One region of the Anaerospora sp. genome, then DNA from elsewhere that is predicted to be linked to it. Evidence: riboswitches for the same ligand, from Rfam matches in the RefSeq annotation. Region 1 holds a riboswitch; each other region holds the start of a gene.
What was found. A riboswitch is a leader RNA that binds a small molecule or an ion and turns the genes downstream of it on or off. The one in region 1 is predicted to bind cobalamin.

Region 1 (3,284 bases):
AAAAGATCCTGTGGATCAACAGTCATTCCTTTGCTGCGTAGCAGCCAGGCAGCAATTTGTTCCCGCAACACAGTGAGGCCCTCCGGCCCTGTATAGCTCCATTGCCCGGGCGGCAGATTTTCTGAGGCTTGATGAACCTGCTGCAGCCAGCGGTAACGGGGAAACTGCCGCAAATCAGGCAACCCTGTCCTAAAATCAGCCAGATAATGAACTGAGTCGGGAACGGTATCGGCTGATCGCTTAGGACTCGACAGCTGAATTGTTTCAAGGGCAAGATTATCTGCTACTCGCGCGGGTGAGCCCTGACGACTGACAATATAACCTTCTGCCGCCAGCATTTCATACGCCTCATAGACCGTATTGCGCGATACGGTCAGTTCTTTCGCTAGCTCACGGGTTGAGGGAAGTTTGTCACCGCTTTGCAGCCTGCCCTGAAGCATTTGTTCCTGCAGTGACTGATAGAGCTGGCGCGCTAATGTAATTTCACTGTTCCGTGCTAGTGTAATTCCCCACATAATTCCTCCAACTGGTTCTGTTATATATAGGTGTAACTGGCTCTGTAACCAGGCCAGTTTGTTTGTTACTATTATAGCACGACTACACTATTTTGGTATTGCTGCGGCAAGATGGAGGAAGACATGAGTTCAACTCATATGGGAATGCTGTACTTGGCAGGGGCATTTAGTCTGGCCGGTACTTCGGTTATTGCCGGGAGCCTGTTGTCCGGCATACTGGGAGTTTTTACGATTTCTGCTATTAGTTTGTTATTTTCTTTAGCGGGCCTGCTGCCATTTTGTGCTGCCAATCTGCGGGCAGCGCTGCCTTTATTGTCCTGGCGCACTTGGCTGGAGTTGTTTTTTCAGGCTCTATTTGGTATTTTTCTCTTTCGCCTGTTTTTATTGCAGGCACTTTTGCTAACTAGTGCCGGTGAAGCTGGGATATTGACGGGGGTTACTCCGGCAGTGACTGCAGTGCTGGCCCGGCTGCTTTTGAAAGAGCCGCTCGATAGGGGGCAGATAGCAGGGATTGTGAGTACTGTTAGCGGCATTGCTGTGCTTCAGGGTTTATTATCTACTGGTACGCAATTTACGCAGCAGCATTTTACCGGGAATATGCTTGTGCTCTGTGCTGCCTTGAGCGAGTCGCTATTTAATGTGCTTTCCCGTTTGGCAAGCGTTAAAGCAGCAGAGCGAGCTCTTAGTCCGATTGCACAGAGCGCGCTGGTGAGTGCTATTGCATTGCTGCTTTGTCTGATACCGGCACTGAATGAGCAAGCTGATATGAGACTCAGCGAGCTAAACATAAGCAGCTGGGCAGCCTTACTCTGGTATGGACTGTTTGTTACCGCCCTGGCTTTTATTTTCTGGTACGAAGGCATTAAGCGCTGCAAGGCCTCGGTTGCTGCCGCTTTCACCGGCCTGATGCCTGTTACTTCGCTGCTCTTAGCTGTGCTTTTCTTAGGTGAAGAGGCAAATGTTCAGCAGTGGGCGGGAGGCCTGCTGGTGCTGGCAGGTATGGTACTGACTGGTAGAAACAAAGAGAAAAACTTCACAATTAATAAGGAAAATTAGAAATAACTCGCTTTTTTTTATTTGACAAATGCTGACAAGTAATGCTATTCTCAATGAAGTGATAATTTAGCTTAAGATAAAGTTTACAATTGAAAATCGTTTCAATCAGGTGCCCGAAAGGGCTTAATAGGGAAGTCCGGTGTAAAACCGGCGCGGTCCCGCCACTGTAATGGGGAGTAACTTCGCAACAATGCCACTGGAGCGTTCTGCTTTGGGAAGGCGCGAAGAAACAATGAACCAGAGCCAGGAGAACTGCCTGCTTGACAATCACCGTTGTACCCACGAGCGATGGGGAGGGGATTTGACAAGCACTATTTAGCTTGCAGTCTTTGCCCTTCCTGATATTCAGGAAGGGCTTTTCGCTTTTAAATATTGTTTCATTTTAAAGGAGAGATTGTGAGAATGAAGGTTGGTAAACACAAGAGATGTACGAGGCTGGCGGCGCTTGTTTTGGCTGCTATGGCCATGACTTCCACTGCCTGGGCCGGTGTTGAGGAAGTAACGGAATATACTATGGATACCATAGTGGTTACTGCCCAGCGGTATGAGAAGAAGGATATTGATATTGCAGCGGCAACTGATGTGTATACAAATGCGCAGCTGCAAAATACCGGGGCCAGAAACCTGCAGGAGGCACTGTCAAAAGTGACTGGCCTATTATATGAAGCAAAAGGCCCTGGCGGAGCTTCACTGGGGGCTATGACCAGCAAAGTAAGCATCCGGGGTGTGCAAAACGGAACCCTGATACTAATTAACGGTACACCCTTAAACTTACGAACTCTTTACAATTTAGAAGATATTCCCCTGGAAAACATTGAACGGATTGAAATTGTCAAAGGCGGCGGCAGTGTTCTATACGGCAGTGAGGCCACGGGCGGCGTTATCAATATTATTATGAAAAAGGAAATGGTGAATACTGTTACTGTTGGCGGCGGCAATTTCGGACAGCAGAATTATGGTTTCACGGTGCAAGCAGATAAACTGGGAGTTAGTTATACCTATGATAAATGGGGAGATACCGGCAAGGTGTCTTCAACATTAACAGAAGCCTCTACTCCCACGACTAAAGAAATGTATAACGTATTTAACGGTTCCGAAAAAAATAACGTTACTCTCAGCTATAAGTTCAGCGACAGTGTGGACTTTTTATATGGACATAACGAATCGATTAGCCGATTTACATATGCATTTGGTAAAAATTATGCTGCAGCTCTTGTTGATCAGACTCGTTACAACAGAAAATATGACAATACGAAGGATTTTGTGCAGCTGAATATCAAAGCCGGTGATGTAAAAGGTAATGTTTACTACAACTCTAATAGCCTGCATACTACAGGAATAGACTACCGTGATAAAAATGGCGGAGTAACTGGTTATCCTCAAGCAAAGAATGATGAAGAGAAAAATCAAACCTACGGTTTTGATTTGCAAAAAGTAGGGAAGGTGAAAGCGGCTACCTGGCTTTTGGGCACTACTTATCAAAATGAGCAATTCATTGAAGCCGTAAATTCAACTCCAACACGTGACCGCAATAACTATTCGATTTACGGTCAGTGGGAAGATCCGCTGAATGACGCTGACACAATTACGCTGAGTGGGCGGAGAAGCTGGACTACCGGTGCTGATGAAGATAAAAATTACAACAATTTTAGTGCTCAGGGGCAATTGGTCCATAAATTGAAAGAAAATGAAAGTCTCTATGCCAGTGTTGGC
Region 2 (3,284 bases), on a different contig from region 1:
ATACACGACTACTGTAAGCATAAAGAACAAGCCTATGACAACATGTAAACTATTTAGGTAAGTTCGCAAGAAGGCAAACTCCTCCCGGAACAATTGGCTGTGTAATACCAGACCTGTGAGTGCCAATAATAATGCGATAACAGCATGATAGGTGTGTAACTTACCTGTTAGGCCATTCATAAAAAAAGCCTCCCGCTGAATATTATCGTGCTAATACCTTCGCCTTACGCTGATCTAATCCTGCTAGGAAAGTAAAGCATTAACTCCTGGTTTTGGCAGTTATAAACAGCTGCATATTTTTGCAGTTGTTGACAATGACTGCAAAAGTATACTACTAGCTGATGAAGCGTATTACTGCTCAACTTATCGACTAAAGCTTGTGCTGCAATGAGACAAGCTTTGGTATGTTCTTGTTTTTCTTCGCAGTAATCTCTAGATTATTTGCATAAAAATTAAGACAAATGACCTAGAATAACCGGACTTTTGTCAAAATGAAATTTGGCAGGTATTGTCGAATATTATCCTATAAGAAAGAATTTACAGCAATTATATTTTAACTTTATGAATCGGACACGATGAGTAAATCAAGGAGGAGAGCATATGGGTATCCGTTTAGCATGCGCAACAAGCGCCCGCGCAATTCCAAAAGTGGAGGCGTTACCGATGCAGGAACCAAGTGCTTGTGTTGTACGAAAGGCAACACCGGTCGAGTGCGTTCAATATGGGATTGATGTGGATAAGGCCCGGTTTATGAAGCCTGCCGAGCTAACGAACGGAGATTTAGTCTATTTGCTGGATAACGGTATTCCGAGTGAAACAATTTTTCGAGTCTATGGAATTTCAATAAAAAGCTGCAGCTAATAGAAATAAAAGCCGCAAGGTCTGAGATGAATCGGACCTTGCGGCTTTTTTTATGGGATATTGGAGCTAGAAGGGACAAATTATTACAGCTGTATTGACAAATGAGTAAGCACAATGGATAATTTACATATAATTGAAAAAGTTGGTATAGGTGCCGTAGGGCTTAATAGGGAAGTCCGGTGTAATGCCGGCGCGGTCCCGCCACTGTAATGGGGAGTAGACCCACTTGATGCCACTGGGATTTTTATCTTGGGAAGGCTTGGGCGAATGATGATCCGGAGCCAGGAGAACTGCCTATATGTCAATCACCGTTTGACCCGCGAGCGATGGGGAGGGGATTAGATGATAGGTGTTATTTTATGCCTATCTTACTCTTCTGAAGTTCGTTCAGAAGAGTTTTTTATTTTGAAAGGCAGGTAGTGGAAGTGAGAAAGATGAACCGAACAACTAATCGGAATGCGTGGCTGTGTGCCATGTTGGTAACAGGTGCAGTGATGTTGCAGGCTCCAGGAACAGCCTTTGCTGCTGAAGAACCGGAAGAGTTTGCGCTTGACCAGGTAGTAGTGACGGCGAACCGGGTGCCCACCGTTATAGCTAAAGCAGCAGCAAATGTGACTGTTGTTACACGGGAGCAATTGGAGAGTAACAACTATACAGGGCTAGGTGATGCCCTCCGTGATGTTAACGGAGTAATCGTCAGTGTTGCCGGCGGTTTTCCAGGAGCGCCGGAAGTAGTAAGACTCAATGGAGATGAACGGGTAACCGTTATGATTGACGGAAGAAAAATCGGCCGTCCTGAAGGAATCGGAAGTGGACGTGCTTCTATAGATCTGAATTCCATTATTTCCATGGATAACATTGAACGTATAGAAATTGTTAAAGGCGGCGCATCGGCATTGTATGGCTCGGATGCGGTTGGCGGCGTTATTAATATTATTACCCGTAAAGGAGCTGAAGCCAAGACAACACTTGACATGTCGGCAGGTTCCTGGGGAGAGCGCAACTATAACTTAAGTACGCAGGGAAGCGAGAACGGTCTTAGCTGGTATTTTACAGCAGATAGAAAAACGCAGGATTATGCAAAATATAATGTTCTTAATCCTGCGTTAACATCCGGCAGCAACAAGGGTGATAGCTATAAATGGCCAAATAGCAAGTTTGAAGGTCAAGGGGTTACTCTGCGGTTAGATAAAACGATTGATGAAAATCGGTCGGTAACATTTAATTTTGAGCATTTTGATGATGAGGGTGGACGACCTAGCGGTGTAAAGAACCCATCCAATTTTGCTTCTAGTCATTTATCTAATAATTGGGCGCTGGCTTATAATTTTAATCAAAAGCAGAATGTACCAGGTTTTTTCCGAGTGTACGGTAATTATAATAATCAAGATTTTTCGGGTACCTATAAAAGCCGGTCGCAAGGTTTTGAATATCAGACTGGTTGGCAGTTGAGTAGTGATAATAAGTTAATTACTGGTATTGATATCACGAAAGGTGAAGTCTTAAATAACGTAAAATGGGATGGCACTATAAATTATCAAGATAAGTCTGTTACTAATAGTGCTATATATTTACAGGATATTTATACGGTAACGGAAAAAATAACTGTAACCCCAGGCGTGAGATATGATCATCACAGTAAATTTGGCGGACAAATATCACCTAAATTTAATGTCAATTATAGCGCTGACAAAAATACCGATGTATATGTTTCGTATAATAGAGTATTTAAGGCACCTAATTTAGATGATTTATACTATAATTCTGTTGATGATTACGGCGCTGACGGGAAATGGATACTTAACGGTGACCCTAATCTAAATCCTGAAAAGGGGCATGTAATTAGTGCAGGGGTCAATAAGAAGTTAAATAATAATACCTCTCTCAGCGCTAATTATTTCATTAGTAAATTAACGGATGCTATCGACTGGAGCGAAACCGTATATGATGCAGCTACGAACACATATAGTTCTTGGGTTCGCAATATTGACAAACAAAAGAAACGAGGATTCGAATTAGATATTCACAATAAACTTTCTGATAAGTACTATACAGACATTGGCTATTCCTATGTGCATGTTGAAAACAACGAAGCAAATGCAGGATATACAATCGATCCTGAAAACGGGCAACCTAATGGATACCGTGTCAAAGTAGGCTTTACTGACGCTCAATGGAACGTGAATATTAACGGACAAAGCGCATCTGGACGGAATACCAGCCACTTTGTTGATAGCAGCTACTGGGTATGGAATTTAGCTACTAATTACAAAGTAAATGACAGCACCAAGGTATATTTCAATATCTATAACTTGGGTGATAAAACATATGAACTGGTTTCGAGCGGAACTACCGATAAGGGCAACTATCCCATGCCCTCACGCCATTTCACAATGGGTGTAAAATATTCATTCTAATCTCAT
Region 3 (3,284 bases), on a different contig from region 1:
GCTCACGCGGAGTGATTTGTGAAACGGAGCAAGTCATCATCTGTTCCGGCCTTCAAGATAGTCTCGCAATTATTATGCCGGTATTAAGATCCGATCATTCTTTGTTGGCGGTTGAGGAACCAGGGCATTTTATTCCCCGGTCAGTCTTTCAAAATCATTCATTTGCAATTACACCTGTTCCGGTATGTACAGACGGACTTGATCTAAAGGCCTTATGGTCTTCTAAAAGTACGGTGGTTTATGTAACCCCGTCGCATCAATTTCCTCTTGGGCATATTATGCCTGTTGCGAACAGGTTAAAGTTAATTGACTGGGCAGAGTCTGTAGGCGGAGTCATTATTGAAGATGACTATGACAGCGAACTTAGGTACCAGGGCAGCCCGATTCCAGCACTGCAAGGCCTTCATCCAGAAGCGAATATCGTTTATATCGGCACATTCTCCAAAGTTCTGTCGCCTGCGCTTAGAGTAAGCTATATGGTGTTGCCGAAACGAATGCTAGACAGATATCGCAACTTGTTTAATGAAAGTGCCAGTAGCGCTTCTTTATTGGAGCAGCGGGTATTAGCCAAATTTATGGTGCGGGGGCACTGGGAACGCCATTTGCGCAAAATGCGAACTGTTTATAAGAAAAAGCATGAAGTGCTTGTGCAGGCTGTTAACCGTCATTTTGGCGATCAAGCTGTCATCATTGGGCAGGGCGCAGGTCTTCATGTGGTTTTGGAGCTGCTAAACAGCGTATTTTCGGAAGAGGAACTTATTAAGCAGGCTCTTGCAAAAAATATCAGGCTGTTCCCATTGTCTAAAACCTACATTTCCCATACGGAGAGCGATACTAGGCAGAGGCTGATCATGCTTGGATTCGGAGGAATAAACACTACGAAAATTGATCATGGAATTCAGCTTTTGCATCAAACTTGGTATAAGTAATAAAAAAATGACATTTTATTAATATAATTCAGAAAAAATGATAAATACCAGCATTTTATTTGACAATAATCACCTTTAATGATAGTATGTACCAAATAATCATTTGTGTTGATGGTTAATAGAAATGAATGAAATTAGCATAAATGATATCTATAATACAATTTCATATTGATAGACGTTATAAGTGTCGGCAGCATTTGCTGTTGAACGATGAGAGGAAAACGGGTGAAAATCCCGTGCTGTCCCGCAGCTGTAAATAGGGAGCCTGCTTCAAAAATGTCACTGAAGGAAACTTTGGGAAGACGGAAGCAAAGGCGATGATCTATGAGCCAGAAAGCCTGCTTATAATAAGATTCATTGTTGACTTACGCGAGATAAGGAGATGGATATGTGGGTACAAGTATGCGCTGGCGTTTGCTTAACCTCTGGCCGCAATGTGCTTTAATATAGGGCAGCATGCCTAAATCCGCATAGAATCCGTTCTTTTTGTTAAGAAGACGATTCTATGCGGATTTTTTATTTTTTTTAAAGGAGGAGAGGATGATTTGAAGGGAAAAGAGCTTGTGCATCGATTGCTGCAGATGGTTATTACTCTTTTTGGTGTCAGTCTGCTTACATTTTCATTGATGTTTCTGTCACCGGGTGATCCGGTAGAGATGTTGCTGGAGGTAGCGGATACCATTGTTTCAGAGGAAACGATTGCAGAGACGAGGGCACAGCTGGGACTGGACAAGCCGTTTCACGTACAGTATCTCCGTTGGCTCTCAGGGGTTCTGCAGGGAGACATGGGCATGTCGTATTCGGCAAAAATGCCGGTAGCAGACCGTCTCTGGCAAAGTCTGCCGGGAACGATGGCGCTCGCAGCCTCAGCTACGGTGACGATGCTTCTGATCTCAGTTCCGGGAGGGATATTGGCGGCAGTTTATCGAAACCGGCCGCTGGATTATCTGATTCGCGGGATCTCATTTTTAGGCGTATCCATGCCGAGCTTTTGGGTAGGGCTTATTTTGTTGTATGTCTTGGGACTGAAGCTGAGATTGTTCCCGATAGCAGGCGGAGAAGTATCATTTGACAGGATGGTACTTCCTACACTGACGCTGGCCATTGCAATGGCTGCTAAATATACTCGGCAGGTGCGTACAGCGGTTTTAGAGGAACTGGGACAGGACTATATCACTGGTGCACGGACACGGGGATTTCCCATGTACAAAATTCTCTGGCGCCATGTGCTGCCGAATGCATGCCTGCCGTTAATTACGCTTCTCGGCCTGCAAATTGGCTGGCTGCTGGGCGGCGTGGCTGTTATTGAGATGGTCTTCTCCTGGCCCGGACTTGGCAAAATGGCCGTACATGCCATTGAGATGCGTGATTATCCTCTCGTACAGGGTTTTGTACTCTGGATTGCTGTTTTGTATATGGGAATTAATCTGCTTGTCGATATGTCCTATACGTATCTTGACCCGCGGCTGAAGAAAGGGGGGCGCTGAGTGAGGAATTTGACAAAGGATAAATTTTTATTTTGTCTTTATACATTTTTGGTACTCTTAATTCTTAGCTTTGCAGTTTTTGCACCCTGGCTGGCTCCTTACGATCCGTTTGATGCGGTAATGCGGCAGTCCTTGCAGGCTCCTTCTGACGACCACCTATTCGGAACGGATAAGCTTGGGCGGGATTGTTTGTCTCGTATTATTTATGGGGCGCGTACTTCGCTGATGATGACGCTGTCGCTGGTTGCCGTTATAACGGTAGTGGGAACTTTTATCGGCGTAGTGGCAGGGTACATGGGTGGCAAGGTTGATACTGTGCTTATGCGTATTGTCGATATGATGCTGGCTTTTCCGGGCATTGTGCTGGCTATTGCTATTGCCGGCATGCTGGGAGGCAATATCGTTAATGCAATTTTAGCATTGGCAGCGGTGAGCTGGACTAAGTACGCCCGTTTGGGGCGCAGTCTCACGCTGAAGCTGCGTCAGCGTGACTTCATTGCTGCGGCGGTAACAAGCGGGTCAAGACCGATCCATATTCTCTGGCGCCATATCTTACCTAATATCCTGCCAACGATTGTTGTCACCGCGGCAATGGATATCGGCACAATGATCATGGAATTAGCCGGGTTGTCCTTTTTGGGTTTTGGCGCACAGCCGCCTATGCCGGAATGGGGATTGATGCTCAATGAGGGAAGGCAGCATATTCAAACAGCTCCCTGGCTGATGCTTTATCCGGGGGCTGCAATTCTGATAGTAGTAACAATTTTTAATTTATGGGGAGACAGCCTGCGCGATATCATGGACCCTCAGCGATCAAATTAATTAAACACAGATGGAAAGGATGCGATCACTTGAAAAAATTAAAAAA

Region 2: linked by a shared signal. The riboswitch ahead of RTR76_RS09175 (TonB-dependent receptor) and the one ahead of RTR76_RS20120 (TonB-dependent receptor domain-containing protein) in region 1 are both predicted to bind cobalamin.
Region 3: linked by a shared signal. The riboswitch ahead of nikB (nickel ABC transporter permease) and the one ahead of RTR76_RS20120 (TonB-dependent receptor domain-containing protein) in region 1 are both predicted to bind cobalamin.

What each region holds. Positions count from the first base shown of each region.
Region 1 is NZ_DALZUO010000042.1:10,471-13,754, forward strand. It holds gene RTR76_RS20110 (PLP-dependent aminotransferase family protein) at 1-515, opposite strand, end outside; gene RTR76_RS20115 (DMT family transporter) at 639-1,571, shown strand; cobalamin riboswitch at 1,662-1,846, shown strand; gene RTR76_RS20120 (TonB-dependent receptor domain-containing protein) at 1,974-3,284, shown strand, end outside.
Region 2 is NZ_DALZUO010000008.1:141,908-145,191, reverse strand. It holds gene RTR76_RS09185 (molybdopterin-dependent oxidoreductase) at 1-180, opposite strand, end outside; gene RTR76_RS09180 (hypothetical protein) at 601-861, shown strand; cobalamin riboswitch at 994-1,174, shown strand; gene RTR76_RS09175 (TonB-dependent receptor) at 1,296-3,278, shown strand.
Region 3 is NZ_DALZUO010000008.1:133,748-137,031, reverse strand. It holds gene RTR76_RS09145 (PLP-dependent aminotransferase family protein) at 1-929, shown strand, start outside; cobalamin riboswitch at 1,095-1,290, shown strand; gene nikB (nickel ABC transporter permease) at 1,475-2,416, shown strand; gene nikC (nickel transporter permease) at 2,417-3,238, shown strand; gene RTR76_RS09130 (ABC transporter substrate-binding protein) at 3,268-3,284, shown strand, end outside.